DNA from 3 places in the Nonomuraea helvata genome. Region 2 is predicted to be linked to each of the others. Evidence: riboswitches for the same ligand, from Rfam matches in the RefSeq annotation. Region 2 holds a riboswitch; each other region holds the start of a gene.

Region 1 (4,319 bases), on a different contig from region 2:
CAGACATACGAGGATTACTGGGGGACTACGGTCTCGGCGTTCGACGTGACGGAGCCGCACCGGTCGCTGACCATCGAGGCGGTCAGCAGGGTGGAGACGTCCGGTCCGCGTCGGCCCCGGATGGCCGTGACGGAGCCGGATCCCTCGATGTACGAGCTGCTTCGTCGTACCCCGATGACGGCCGTGAACGAGGAGCTGGTGGAGCTGGCCAGGACGCAGGCGTCCGGTCGCGATCCGCACGAGAGTGCTGAGGCGATCTGCGAGGTGGTGGCTGCGCGGGTGGCGTACATGCCGGGTTCGACCGGCGTGCGCACCTCCGCGCAGGAGGCGTGGGACCTGGGGCAGGGCGTCTGCCAGGACATGGCGCACCTGACCGCCGCGCTGCTGCGCGCGGCCGGGCTGCCCGCCCGCTACGTCTCCGGCTACCTGCACCCGCGGCCCGACGCCGAGATCGGGGAGCCGGTGGAGGGGCAGAGCCACGCGTGGGTGGAGTACTGGGCGGGGGAATGGCTGCCGCTCGACCCCACCAACCGGTCGCCCGTCGGCGAGGCGCACGTGGTGGTGGCCAGGGGCCGGGACTATTCGGACGTGCCGCCGCTCAAGGGCGTCTACCAGGGGCCACCGGAGAGCCACCAGGAGATCACGGTGACCGTCACCCGCCTGTAGGCGCCTGTATCCGAGCGGGTGAGCGCCGGCGTATGAGCACCGCCGCGATCGCCAGCAGCAACCAGGCCGAGGTCAGGGCGATGAGCGAGGTCCAGCCCGCGTGCCCGTACACGATGCTGCCCACCGTGCCGCCCGCGCCGCTGCCCAGGTAGTAGCAGAGGGTGTAGACGCCGGCGGCGCGGCCACGGGCGTGCGGCGCGGCCTCGGCGGTGACCCAGGCGTTCGCGATGGCGTGCGCGGCGAAGAACCCGGCGGTCAGCACGGCGAAGCCGGCCGCCACGAGGGGGAGCGACGTGGAGAGGGTGAGCACGGAGCCCGCCGCCGTCACGAGCAGCGCCGCGACCAGCCCCTTGGAACGACCGAGACGGCCCGCCACGCGTCCGGCGGCGGCCGAGGAGGCGGTGCCCATGGCGTAGGAGAGGAAGACGAGGGAGGCGGCGGCGGGGGTGAGGGAGAGGGGAGGGGAAGTCAGGCGGAACCCGGCGGCGTTGTAGAGCGCGACGAACGCCCCCATGGCCAGCGCCCCCACGGCGAAAGGCGCGACCAGCCCGGCCCCCAGCCGCATCCCGGCGCCGTCCTTCTGGCCGGTCACCCCTTCAGCAGTGCGCTCAGCCATGGAGTCGGTGGGCTGAGAGAGAGCCCGTGCCGCGTACAGGGCGCACAACCCGGACGCTGCCGCCACCGTCAGCAACGCGCCGTGCCACCCCATCGGCCCGGCGGTGAATCCGGCGCCGAGCCGCCCCAGCATCCCGCCGACCGAGTTGCCCGCGATCATCGCTCCCACCGCGCCGGCGAGCCGCACCGTCCCCACCACGTCGGCCAGGTACGCCGCCGCGACCCCGGCGAAGCCCGCGATCGCCACCCCCTGAACCGCCCGCATCACCAGCAGCACCGGGAAGGACGGCGCCAGCGGCAGCAGCAGCCCGATCGCCGCGGAGAGCAGCACGGACCAGAGGATCATCCGCCGCCGCCCCACCAGTCCGGCCAGCCAGGCCAGGGGGAGGACCGCCACGGCCAGCGACCCCGTCGCCACTCCGATGGCCAGCGAAGCGCTGCCCGGATCCAGCCGGAACGCCACGGCGAGCTGCGGGAGCACGGGCTGCGGCGCGTACAGGAGCGCGAAGGACGACACGCCGGCCGCAGCCACAGCGGCACTGACCCGCCGCGTGTCGGGAACCGGAGGAGCGTCGATGACCACCACGTTCGCCACGCTAAGCCAGGCTAATAAATACGTCTAATGCGTATATAGGCGATAATTCATACTGTGACGGATGAATCGGATGAGAAGCTGGCCGCTCGCCTGGCGCCGGCCCTGGCCATCCTGGCCGCCGTGGGTGAGACGGGACACGTGACGCGCGCCGCCGAACTCCTCGGCATCCCCCAGCCCACGGCGAGCCGCCGCCTCGCCGCCCTGGCGGACCTGATCGGCGCCCCGCTCGTGGTCCCCTCGGGCCGCGGCATCCGCCTCACCAGGGCGGGCCGCACCCTGGCCGCCGCCTCCACCCGCGCGCTGATCACGATGGCCGCCGCCGCCCGTGAGGTCCGTGAGGAGATCGACCCGGCCACCGGCCGTGTCGTCCTGGGCTTCCTGCACCTCCTGGGCCGCGCGCTCGTGCCGTCCCTCATCCGCGGCTTCCGCGAGTGCCACCCGGGCGTCCGCTTCAGCCTGGTCCAGGGCTCGCGCCAGGACATGCTCGACGCGCTCCGCGAGGGCGCGATCGACCTGGTGTTCGCCGCCCCCATGCCCCTGGACGACCCCGGGCTGGGCAGCACCCCGCTCGCCGACCAGGAGCTGGTGCTGTCCGTGCCGCCGTCCCACCGCTTCGCCCGCCGGGCGCGGGTACGGGCGGCCGAGCTGGTGGGGGAGGAGCTGGTGACGTTGGAGCACGGGTACGGGCTGCGCCAGATCACCGACGACTTGTGCGCGGCGGCGGGGTTCGAGCCGAAAATCGCGTTCGAGGGGCAGGAGTCGGAGACCGTACGGGGGCTCGTGGCGGCGGGGCTCGGCGTGGCGATCCTGCCCCGCTCGGAGTCCGCCTCGGGCGTGGTGGAGATACCGCTGTCCCCGCCGGTGTTCAGGACGATCGGGGTGAGCTGGTCGAAGGAGGCGCGGCTGACGCCGGCCGTGCGAGCCTTCAGGGATCACGCACGCGCGGGAACCACCGACCTCGGCCCCGGCTTCCGCCCCGCGTGACCTCCCGGCGGATTGACGGTGTCCGCCTGTTTCAGGCAGGATCCTGACTCGTTGATCATCCAGAGGATCTGAGGGACCTGGCCCTGTGACGGTCCGGCAACCTCCCCGGCGGAGCTCCGCAGGAAAGGTGCCAATGCCAGGAACGATGAGGGAGAGCTGATGAGCGTACGCCTTGATGTTCCTGTCCTTGCCGGTGATCTGGTGCGGCTGGAGCCGCTGGCGATGCGGCACGCGCCAGATCTCGCGGAGGCGGTCGAGGAGGATCGGTCGTCCTACGAGTTCACGCTGGTGCCGCGCGCTCACGAGATACCGGACTACCTGGCGGCCCAACTCGCCCGCGACGGGCTGACCCCGTTCGCGCAGGTCCGGCTCACCGACGGCAAGGCGGTGGGATGCACCGGGCTGTGGGATCCACGCAGGTGGCCGGACCGGCCGGAGCTGCGGGCGATCGAGATCGGCTTCACCTGGCTGGCCGCCTCGGCGCAGGGCACCGGCATCAATGCCGAGGCGAAGCTGTTGCTGCTGTCGTACGCGTTCGACGTGCTCGGCGTCGCCCGCGTCGACCTGAAGACCGACGCCCGCAACCACCGCTGCCGCCGGGCCTTGGAGCGACTCGGCATCCCCTTCGAGGGTGTGCTGCGCGCCTGGTCCATGTCGTGGGCGCGCGGCGAGGAGGGCAAGGTCCGTGACTCGGCCATGTTCGCCGTGGTCGCCACCGAATGGCCTGCCGTCGAACCGGTACTGCAAGCCCGCATCACCGCCGCGAGCTCCCCTTCATCGGCCCCGGACGGGCCAAACTGGTGACCATGACACATGATGGCGACGCGGGGGTGCCGGGGTCGTTGGCGAGGGTGCTCGCGGACGTGACGGCCGAGCGGGCGGCTCAGGACGCGAGGTGGGGCATGCAGATCCTGCCGGACGGGACCGGAGACGAGGGGACGGTGGCCGAGTCCGACCAGGCCAGGCGCGAGACGGAGGCCGCGGCCGCGGGCGGGGTGCTCACGTGGAGACACATCCTGACGGAGGAGGTGATGGAGGCGTTCGCGGAGACGGACCCCGAACGGTTGCGAGCCGAGCTGATCCAGGTGGCCGCCGTCGCGGTCAAATGGACCCAGGCCCTCGACCGCCGGCCACCCTCAGCGGAGAGCGACCCTGACCGCGCAGCACCGCGAGAGCGCTTCCGGGCCATCGTCGACGTGCACGTGCTCCTCCTCCGCGACATCCACGACGAGTCCGGCGACGGCATCCACGGCGAGACTCACAGCGGGACTCGCGGCGGCACCGACGGTGAGTCCCACGCCGCGACTCGCCCCGGGATCCACGGCGGGAGCCCAGCCGCGATTCACCCCGGCACCCATGTGCTGCTCGGCAGGCGCAAGGGCACCGGCTTCGGGGACGGTCTGTGGCACCTGCCCTCCGGTCACCTCGAGGCGGGAGAGTCGGTCACCGAGGCGGCGGT
Region 2 (4,319 bases):
TCGAGCCAGCCGAGCGGCAGGTCCTCCTTGAGGCCTCCGACCCGGTTGAACATGTAGTGCATGCGTCCGCCGGAGACCTCCTCCATGACGGCCTGGATGCGCTCGCGCTCGTCGAAGGCGTAGAACAGCGGTGTGATCGCGCCCAGCTCTAGGGGATAGGAGCCGAGGAACATCAGGTGGTTGAGCACCCGGTTGAGCTCGGCCAGCAGCGTGCGCGCCCACACGGCCCTGACCGGAGGCTCCATGCCGAGCAGGCGCTCGGCGGCGATCACCACGCCCAGCTCGTTGGCGAAGCCCGAGAGCCAGTCGTGCCGGTTGGCCAGCATGATGATCTGACGGTAGTCGCGGACCTCGAACAGCTTCTCCGCGCCCCTGTGCATATAGCCGATGATCGGCTCGGCGGCGGTGATGCGCTCGCCGTCGAGCGTCAGGCGGAGCCTGAGCACGCCGTGGGTCGACGGATGCTGCGGGCCGATGTTGAGGATCATGTCCTCGGTGGCCAGCTCTTTCGCGCCCGCACCGATTCCGACCACACGTTCCGTCATATGGCCATGCTGCCACCGCACCGAACGGTGATCCAGCCGGGGGGCTGGTCAAGGAATCGTATGAAAGCGCATCCCTAAGCCGGACAAGGGGAGAAATAACGGGAACGGGGGGAGAAAACACCATGAAGAGAGCTGTTTTCGATATCGCGTTCCTGATCGCGCGGGTCGTGACCGGCGTGATCTTCCTGGCTCACGGCTTGGAGAAGTGGTTCGGCGGCATCGCGGCCCAGAGCCGGGCATTCAGGGGTATGGGGGTCCCGATGCCCGAGTTCGCCGCGACCTACGCGACCGTCGTCGAGACCGTCGGCGGCCTCCTCCTCATCCTCGGCCTGCTGGTACGGCTGATGGGACTGCTGTTGCTGCTCAACATGCTCGGCGCGATCGCGTTCGTGCACTTCGGGCACGGCGTGCTGGCCACCACCGGCGGCTGGGAGCTGCCCGGCCTGCTCGGGGCGCTGAGCCTGCTGTTCCTGGCGCTCGGCGGCGGGCGGATCGGACTCGACGGCCTGTTCGGCGCGAGGTTCCGCAGACGCGGGGAGCGCCGGGCCGCCGAGGAGGAGCTCGCCAGGTACGCGCCCGCTCCGGAGCCCTCGAACGTCACACCGGTGAGCGGCGAGCCCACGAGGCCCTACCCGTCCCAGGAGCCACGGGTGCCCAGGCAGTCCGGCGAGCGCCGGGCAGGCATGATCGACGACGATGACATGAGGGACATCGACGCCCTCGTCTCCGACGAGCCGCCGCCGCCGCACAAGCCCCCGAACAGGGGCTGAGGGTCAGCGGGCGACGAGCTCCCGCAGGGCCTCGACGAGCCGGTCCACGTGCTCCTCCGTGGTGCCGATGCCGATCGAGGCCCGCACCGCGGAGGCGGTGCCGTCCTCGCAGCCTCCATCGGAGGTGCCCAGCAGGTGCCGGACGAACGGGTGCGCGCAGAACTTCCCGTCGCGCACCCCGATGCCGTACTCGCCGGAGAGCACCTCGGCGACCTCACGGGCCGAGTAGCCGTCCACGGTGAACGACACGATGCCCACGCGCGGGTGATCGTCCCCCCACAGCGACAGCTCGCGTACGCCCTCGATCGAGGGCAGCCCGGCCCGCAGCCGGGCGATCAGCCGCTCCTCCTCCCGCACCAGCGCGGTCCAGCCGGTGGCCGTGAGCGCGTCGCAGGCCGCGGCCAGCGCGATGGCGCCCAGCACGTTCGGGGTGCCCGCCTCGTGCCGCGGCTCGGGGTCGTCGTGCCACTCGGTGTCGTCCCCCACGGAGCGCACCGCGCCTCCGCCCTTGAGGTACGGCTCACTTTCCGCGAGCCAGTCCCGCCGCCCGATCAGCACCCCGGCGCCGAACGGCGCGTACAGCTTGTGCCCGGAGAAGGCCACGTAGTCCAGGTCGAGCGCGGTCAGGTTGAGCGGGCGGTGCGGTACGAGCTGGGCGGCGTCCACCAGGATGCGGGCCCCGTGCCGGTGGGCGATGTGGGCCAGGGCGGCGATGGGCCAGAGCTCGCCGGTGACGTTGGAGGCGGCGGTGACCACGAGCAGCTTCGGGCCGTCGATCCCGGCCAGCGCCTCGTCGGCGGCGCGGACGGCCTCGCCGGGGAAGGCGGGCGGCGCCAGCCGTACGGAGTTCTTCCAGGGCAGGAGCGAGGCGTGGTGCTCGGTGTCGAAGACCACCGTGGTCGTGCCGGCGGGCAGGCAGCCGGCCAGGAGGTTCGTGGCGTCGGTGGTGTTGCGGGTGAAGATCACGGCGTCGTCCGGGCGGGCGCCGACGAACGCCCTGACCGTGTGGCGGGCCTGCTCGTAACGGGCGGTGGTGAGCTGGGAGGCGTAGCCCGCGCCACGGTGGACGCTGGAGTAGGCCGGGAGCGCGGCGGTGACGGCGGCGCTGACCGGCTCGAGACAGGGCGCGCTGGCGGCGTAGTCGAGGTTGGCGTAGCCGACGAGCCTTCCGCCCTTGACCGGCACCTCGAGATCGGCTCCGAGCACGGTGGGGATCGGCCTGCTCGTGACGGCGGGAGCCGCCTCGGCGTGCTGGGCGGGGGCGGGGCTGAAGATCGTCAAGGTGGACACTGCACATCTCCCTCAGGGTCGTCGGGACCCCTGGAAGCAGCCACGGAGCCCGCGCTTGCCCGCCACACCTCGTGACGGACCAGGTCTTCACCCGGGGCACCCCGCCGCGGACGCGAGGGTTGCCGGCCAGCTAGCCGGGGCTTGTCGCTGGCACTCATGACCTACGACCCGCACTATAACCGAAACCCCACCTTCAATCGCAAGTCGCGAACTTCTGCGCGCCGTCACTCGTTGCTACCGGAAACCCCGCCCACGTAGTCATGGAGGTAGGCAGATGTTGGACTGGGTGACGGACCCACAGATCTGGATCGGCTTCTTCACCCTGGTCGCCCTGGAGATCGTGCTGGGCATCGACAACATCATCTTCATCTCCATCCTGGCCGGGAAACTGCCCCCTGAACAGCGCGACAGGGCCCGCGTGATGGGTCTGGGCGCCGCCCTGATCACCCGCCTGCTCCTGCTGCTCGGCCTGTCGTGGGTGGTGCAGCTCACCGAGCCGCTGTTCGCCGTCCTCGGCCACGAGATATCGGGACGCGACCTGATCCTGCTGCTCGGTGGCCTGTTCCTGCTGGGCAAGAGCGTCACCGAGATCGGCCACAGCATGGACGCGCCCGCGGAGAAGGACGGCAAGAAGGCCGCTGCCGCCTCCTTCGCCTCGGTGATCCTGCAGATCATGGTGCTGGACATCGTGTTCTCGCTCGACTCCGTCATCACCGCCGTCGGCATGGTGGACCAGCTCGGCGTGATGATCGCGGCGGTCGTGGTGGCGGTGGTGGTGATGCTGTTCGCCTCCGGGCCGATCAGCAGGTTCGTGGACCGGCACCCGAGCATCAAGATGCTGGCGCTGGCGTTCCTGGTGCTCATCGGCGTGGTGCTCATCGCCGAGGGCTTCGGCCAGCACATCCCCAAGGGCTACATCTACTTCGCGATGGCGTTCTCGCTCGTCGTCGAGCTGCTGAACATCCGGGTGCGCAGTAAGCGCGCCCACCCGGAGCAGCAGGATTCCGCTTCTAAGATGAAATAGTGCGCTTTGACCCTTGGGATCCGAATTTCGTGGCCCACCCGTACCGCGTGTACGACGAGCTGAGGCGCGAGTCGCCCGTCAGCTACTTCGAGCCGACCGACCAGTGGCTGATCTCGCGCCACGCCGACGTGAACGCCCTGCTCAGGGACCGCCGCCTGGGCAGGTCCTACCTGCACGTGGCCACGCACGAGGAGTTCGGCAGGCCGCCGGAGCCCGGGTTCCAGGAGCCGTTCTGGCGCGTGATCAGGGCCGGCATGCTCGACGTGGAGCCGCCGGTGCACACCAGGCTGCGCCGGCTGGTCTCCAAGGCGTTCACACCCCGCATGGTCGAGTCCCTGCGCCCCCGGGTGCGCGCCATCGCCGCGGGCCTGGTGGACGCGTTCGTGGAGAAGGGCGGCGGCGACCTGATCGCCGAGGTGGCCGAGCCGCTCCCGGTGACGGTGATCGCGGAGATGCTCGGCATCCCCGACCAGGACCGCCACCTGCTGCGCCCCTGGTCGTCGGAGATCTGCGGCATGTACGAGCTCAACCCGACTCCCGAGGCCCAGCACACGGCGGTACGCGCGGCGTCGGAGTTCGCCGGCTACCTCAAGACGCTGGCCACGGAGCGGCGGCGGACCCCCGGCGACGACCTGATCAGCGCGCTGGCGGGGATCCCGGAGCTGACCGACGACGAGCTGGTCGGCACGT
Region 3 (4,319 bases), 450 kb from region 2:
TCATGTTCGTCGGCGACGACCTGGGCGACCTGGCCGCGTTCGCGGCCGTACGCGCGTCCGGGCTGCCCGGCGTGACCGTGTGCAGCGGCTCCGCCGAGGTCACCGCCCTGGCCGAGCAGGCCGACATCGTGGTGGACGGGCCGGACGGAGTGGTGGCCCTGCTGCACGAACTTGCGTCCGCTTTCAGCCATTCGTGATTGGTTTGCAAGTCCCGATCCCTAGGGTCGGGCGCATGTTCAAGCGATACCTCGCCGCCTCGGCCGTGGCCGCGGCCGCCCTCCTCGCCGCCGTGCCCGCGAACGCCGCGACCGCGCAGCCGCTCAAGCTGCGCAACGGCCTGACCCTCTACATCCCCATCCAGTGGAAGGTCTACGGCACCGGCACCGACGCGGTCCAGGTCGTGACCGGCAAGTGCGCCAAGCCTCAGGGCTGGGGCTCGTCCAGGTGTGACGCGTTCTACGTCTTCGGCCCCAAGTACATCAAGCGCGGCGCCGAGGGATTCGGGCCCTACACCGGCAAGAACCCCTTCTACACCGCCAGCGACGTGCAGCCCTGCCCGTTCAACCCCAAGTGGGGCGAGCTCATCGGCCCGACGGTGACGAGGGGCCTGCGCCAGGTCGGCGCGGGGCACAAGGCCACGTACAACGCGTGGAAGTCCACGTGCGTCTCCTACTCCGGCAACAAGGTGCACGCGCGCTTCACGCAGCGCGAGTGGTACCTGCCGAAGAGCAAGATCCTGGTCGTCGACCAGTGGAACACGCCGGGCCTGGCCGACACGCTCAAGAACGCCGACTGGAACTGACGCACTCGCCGGATCCCGGCGAGTGCGTCAGATCTCGGCGAGCGCGTCGAGCTGGGCCGCGAGCCACTTCTGCGGCGGCAGGGCGGTGGCCGCCGCGTGCAGCTTGTCGCGCCGCATCCGGCGCTCGTCCTCCGGCATGACGAGCGCCTGGTGCAGCGCGGCGGCCGTGCCGCTGATGTCGTACGGGTTCACCAGCAGCGCGTGCGGGCCCAGCTCGGCCGCCGCCCCCGCCTCCCGTGAGAGCACCAGCGCGCAGCGCGGCGACAGGATCGGGCCCTCCTTGGCGACCAGGTTCATCCCGTCACGGATGGGGTTGACCAGCAGCACGTCGGCCATCCGGTACGCGGCCAGCGAGCGCGGGTAGTCGTCGTTGACGTTGAGGATCAGCGGGTCCCAGTCCTCGGTGGCGTACTCGTCCTCGATCTCCTGCGCGCGGCGCTGCACCGACGCGGTGTACTCGCGGTATTCGGGCAGGTCGTGCCGGCTCGGGTACGCGAACGCCAGATGCACCACCTTCCCGTGCCACTCGGGGTGCGCGTCGAGGAACTCGCGGTAGGAGATCAGGCCGCGCACGATGTTCTTCGACAGCTCGGTGCGGTCGATGCGGACGATCAGCCGCCGGTCGCCCACCTGCTCCCTGAGCGCGGCCATGTGCGACTCGACGTCGGGCTCGCAGGCCCGCTCCCACAGCGCCTCGCCGTCCACGCCCAGGCTGTGCACGCCGATGCGGGTGGTCCTGCCCTCGTAGGTGACGCTGCGGCCGGCGCGGTCGGCCTCCGCGCCCAGGAGCGCCTCACAGCAGTCCATGAACGCCTGCGCCCACCTGTCGGTGAGGAACCCGGCATGATCGGCGCCCAGGATGCCCTCCAGGACCTCTCCGGCCACTTCGTCGGGCAGCAGGGAGAAGTATTCCGGCGGCGCCCAAGGGGTGTGGCTGAAGTGGGCGATGCGCAGGTCCGGCCGCTCGGCGCGGAGCATCGCCGGGGTCAGCGTCAGGTGGTAGTCCTGCACCATCACGCGGGCGCCGTGGCCGGCCTCCTCGGCCAGCGCCAGCGCGAACGCGCCGTTGTAGTCGCGGTACGACTCCCACTCGCGCTCGAACCTCGTGCCGAAGTTGGGCGAGTTGGGGATGTCGTAGAGCAGGTGGTTGACGAACCACAGGGTCGAGTTGGCGACGGAGTTGTAGGCCCGGTGAAAGGTGGCGGGCGGGATGTCGAGCATGCGCAGCGGGCCCGTGTCGTAGCCGGCCTGATCGATCCTGCCGCCGGGCGCCAGGCGGACGGCGCTGCGGTCGCCGTCGGACAGCGCCGCGCAGACCCACAGCACGCCGTCCTTCCTGACCACCCCGGACAGCCCGGACACCAGGCCGCCGCCACCGCGTTTCATGGTCAGCTCGCCGTCGTCGGAGACGGTGAACGAGACGGGTCCTCTGTTGGAGGCCACCAGAACGCTGTTCATCTAGGCTCCCTTCGCCCATAGGATCCCAGCTATGGCGCTTGATGAGCTAACCGAGGAACTCGCACGTTCCGCCGCAGCCGGAGATCATCGCGCACTTGGCGAACTTCTGGCTCGGATCGAGCCCGATGTGATGCGTCACTGCGCCCGGATCTTGCCCTACCACCAGGACGCCGAGGAGGCCTCGCAGGACACGTTGCTGGCCGTGGCGCGCAACATCGGGCGGTTCGAGGGCAGGGCCAGGTTCAGCACCTGGCTCCACATCGTGACGGCCAACTGCGCGCGCACCACGTACAGGTCGCTGAAGCGGAGGGCGGCCGAGCAGAGCTCCGACGAGCTGCCCATGCAGAAGCCCGACGTGCGGCGGGTGAGCGTGATCGCCGGATCACGGCTCGACCTGCTGGACGCCATGGAGGCGCTGGAGGCCGACAAGCCGGACCTGGCGCAGGCGCTGGTGCTGCGCGACATCGTCCAGCTCGACTACAACGAGGTGGCCGAGCAGCTCGGCATCCCGCTCGGCACCGCCAAGTCGCGCATTCACCAGGCGCGGAAATACGTGCAGGGCGTGCTGGGTGATGACTATCGTTGAGACATCGCATCTCACCTGCTGAGACAAGTGGCCATTTAGGCCCCCTGGGCAGGTAGAGTCCATTTCAACAACTGAATATTGCTCATCCAGAGGGGTGGAGGGACCGGCCCTACGAAGCCCCGGCAACCCTCCCGGCTTGAGGCTCGCGACCTGGCGAGGCCGACCGGGACAAGGTGCCAATTCCGGTCTGCGGTCAAGGTGGCCGCGGGCGAAGATGAGGGAAGGCCTCGCTTCATGTCGCTCGACTTTGGTCCTGCTGTCGGTCTGTCCTGCCGCGAATGCGGTACGCGTTACCCCCTCGGTCCCAGCTTCGCGTGTCTGGAGTGTTTCGGGCCGCTCGAAGCGGCCTATTCCTTCGGCACCGTGACCCGCGCGGACATCGAGTCGGGTCCATCCAACATCTGGCGTTACCGGTCGTTGCTCCCCGTTCCTGTCGATGTCGCCAGTAAGCCCAACATGAACCCCGGATGGACCAAACTGGTCAAGGCCGGAAACCTTGGGCGCGCGCTCGGTCTGAAGTCCCTGTACGTCAAGGACGACTCGGGCAACCCCACCCATTCATTCAAGGACCGCGTGGTCGCCATCGCCGTCGAGGCGGCGCGTAACTTCGGCTTCCACACGCTTTCCTGCTCCTCCACCGGCAATCTCGCGGGCGCGGTCACCGCCGCGGCGGCGCGGGCCGGGCTCGAGGCGTGCGTGTTCATCCCGGCCAACCTCGAAGCGGCCAAGATCGCCATGGCCCGGGTGTTCGGCGGCAAGCTGATCGGCATCGACGGCACGTACGACGAGGTCAACAGGTTCTGCTCCGAGCTGATCGGCGACCCGCTGGGCGACAAGTGGGGGTTCGTCAACGTCAACCTGCGGCCGTACTACGCCGAGGGCTCGAAGACGCTGGCCTACGAGATCGCGGAGCAGCTCGGATGGCGGCTGCCCGAGCAGATCGTCATCCCGATCGCCTCGGGCTCGCAGCTCACCAAGATCGACAAGGGTTTCCGTGAGCTGGTGCAGCTGGGCCTGGTCGAGGACACGCCGTACAAGATCTTCGGGGCGCAGGCGGCCGGGTGCTCGCCGGTCTCCACCGCGTACAAGGCGGGGCACGACGTCGTACAGCCGGTCAAGCCCGACACCATCGCCAAGTCCCTGGCCATCGGCAACCCGGCCGACGGGCCCTACGTCCTGGACATCGCCCGGCGCACCGGCGGGGCCGTCGAGGACGTCACCGACCCCGAGATCGTGGCCGCGATCAAGCTGCTGGCCTCGACCGAGGGCGTGTTCGCCGAGACGGCGGGCGGGGTGACCGTGGGCGTGCTGAAGAAGCTCGCCGAGAGCGGGCGGCTCGATCCCGAGGCCGAGACCGTGGTCCTCAACACCGGCGACGGACTCAAGACGCTCGACGCGATCAGCGACGACGCCAAGCCCACGGCCGTGATCCGGCCCTCCCTCGACGCGTTCCGCGCGGCTGTCTGACAACCA

What was found. A riboswitch is a leader RNA that binds a small molecule or an ion and turns the genes downstream of it on or off. The one in region 2 is predicted to bind S-adenosylmethionine.
Region 1: another riboswitch for S-adenosylmethionine. It lies ahead of ABD830_RS00820 (GNAT family N-acetyltransferase); the one in region 2 lies ahead of ABD830_RS43695 (aminotransferase class V-fold PLP-dependent enzyme).
Region 3: another riboswitch for S-adenosylmethionine. It lies ahead of thrC (threonine synthase); the one in region 2 lies ahead of ABD830_RS43695 (aminotransferase class V-fold PLP-dependent enzyme).

Annotation. Positions count from the first base shown of each region.
Region 1 is NZ_BAAAXV010000001.1:190,427-194,745, reverse strand. It holds gene ABD830_RS00835 (transglutaminase family protein) at 1-666, shown strand, start outside; gene ABD830_RS00830 (MFS transporter) at 653-1,876, opposite strand; gene ABD830_RS00825 (LysR family transcriptional regulator) at 1,931-2,860, shown strand; SAM riboswitch class I at 2,913-3,012, shown strand; gene ABD830_RS00820 (GNAT family N-acetyltransferase) at 3,020-3,664, shown strand; gene ABD830_RS00815 (NUDIX hydrolase) at 3,667-4,319, shown strand, end outside.
Region 2 is NZ_BAAAXV010000009.1:2,211,578-2,215,896, forward strand. It holds gene ABD830_RS43685 (NADH-quinone oxidoreductase subunit D) at 1-545, opposite strand, end outside; gene ABD830_RS43690 (DoxX family protein) at 668-1,315, shown strand; gene ABD830_RS43695 (aminotransferase class V-fold PLP-dependent enzyme) at 1,319-2,605, opposite strand; SAM riboswitch class IV at 2,652-2,767, opposite strand; gene ABD830_RS43700 (TerC family protein) at 2,880-3,629, shown strand; gene ABD830_RS43705 (cytochrome P450) at 3,629-4,319, shown strand, end outside.
Region 3 is NZ_BAAAXV010000009.1:2,659,012-2,663,330, forward strand. It holds gene otsB (trehalose-phosphatase) at 1-197, shown strand, start outside; gene ABD830_RS45740 (hypothetical protein) at 233-802, shown strand; gene ABD830_RS45745 (alpha,alpha-trehalose-phosphate synthase (UDP-forming)) at 830-2,260, opposite strand; gene ABD830_RS45750 (RNA polymerase sigma factor) at 2,292-2,846, shown strand; SAM riboswitch class I at 2,926-3,067, shown strand; gene thrC (threonine synthase) at 3,081-4,313, shown strand.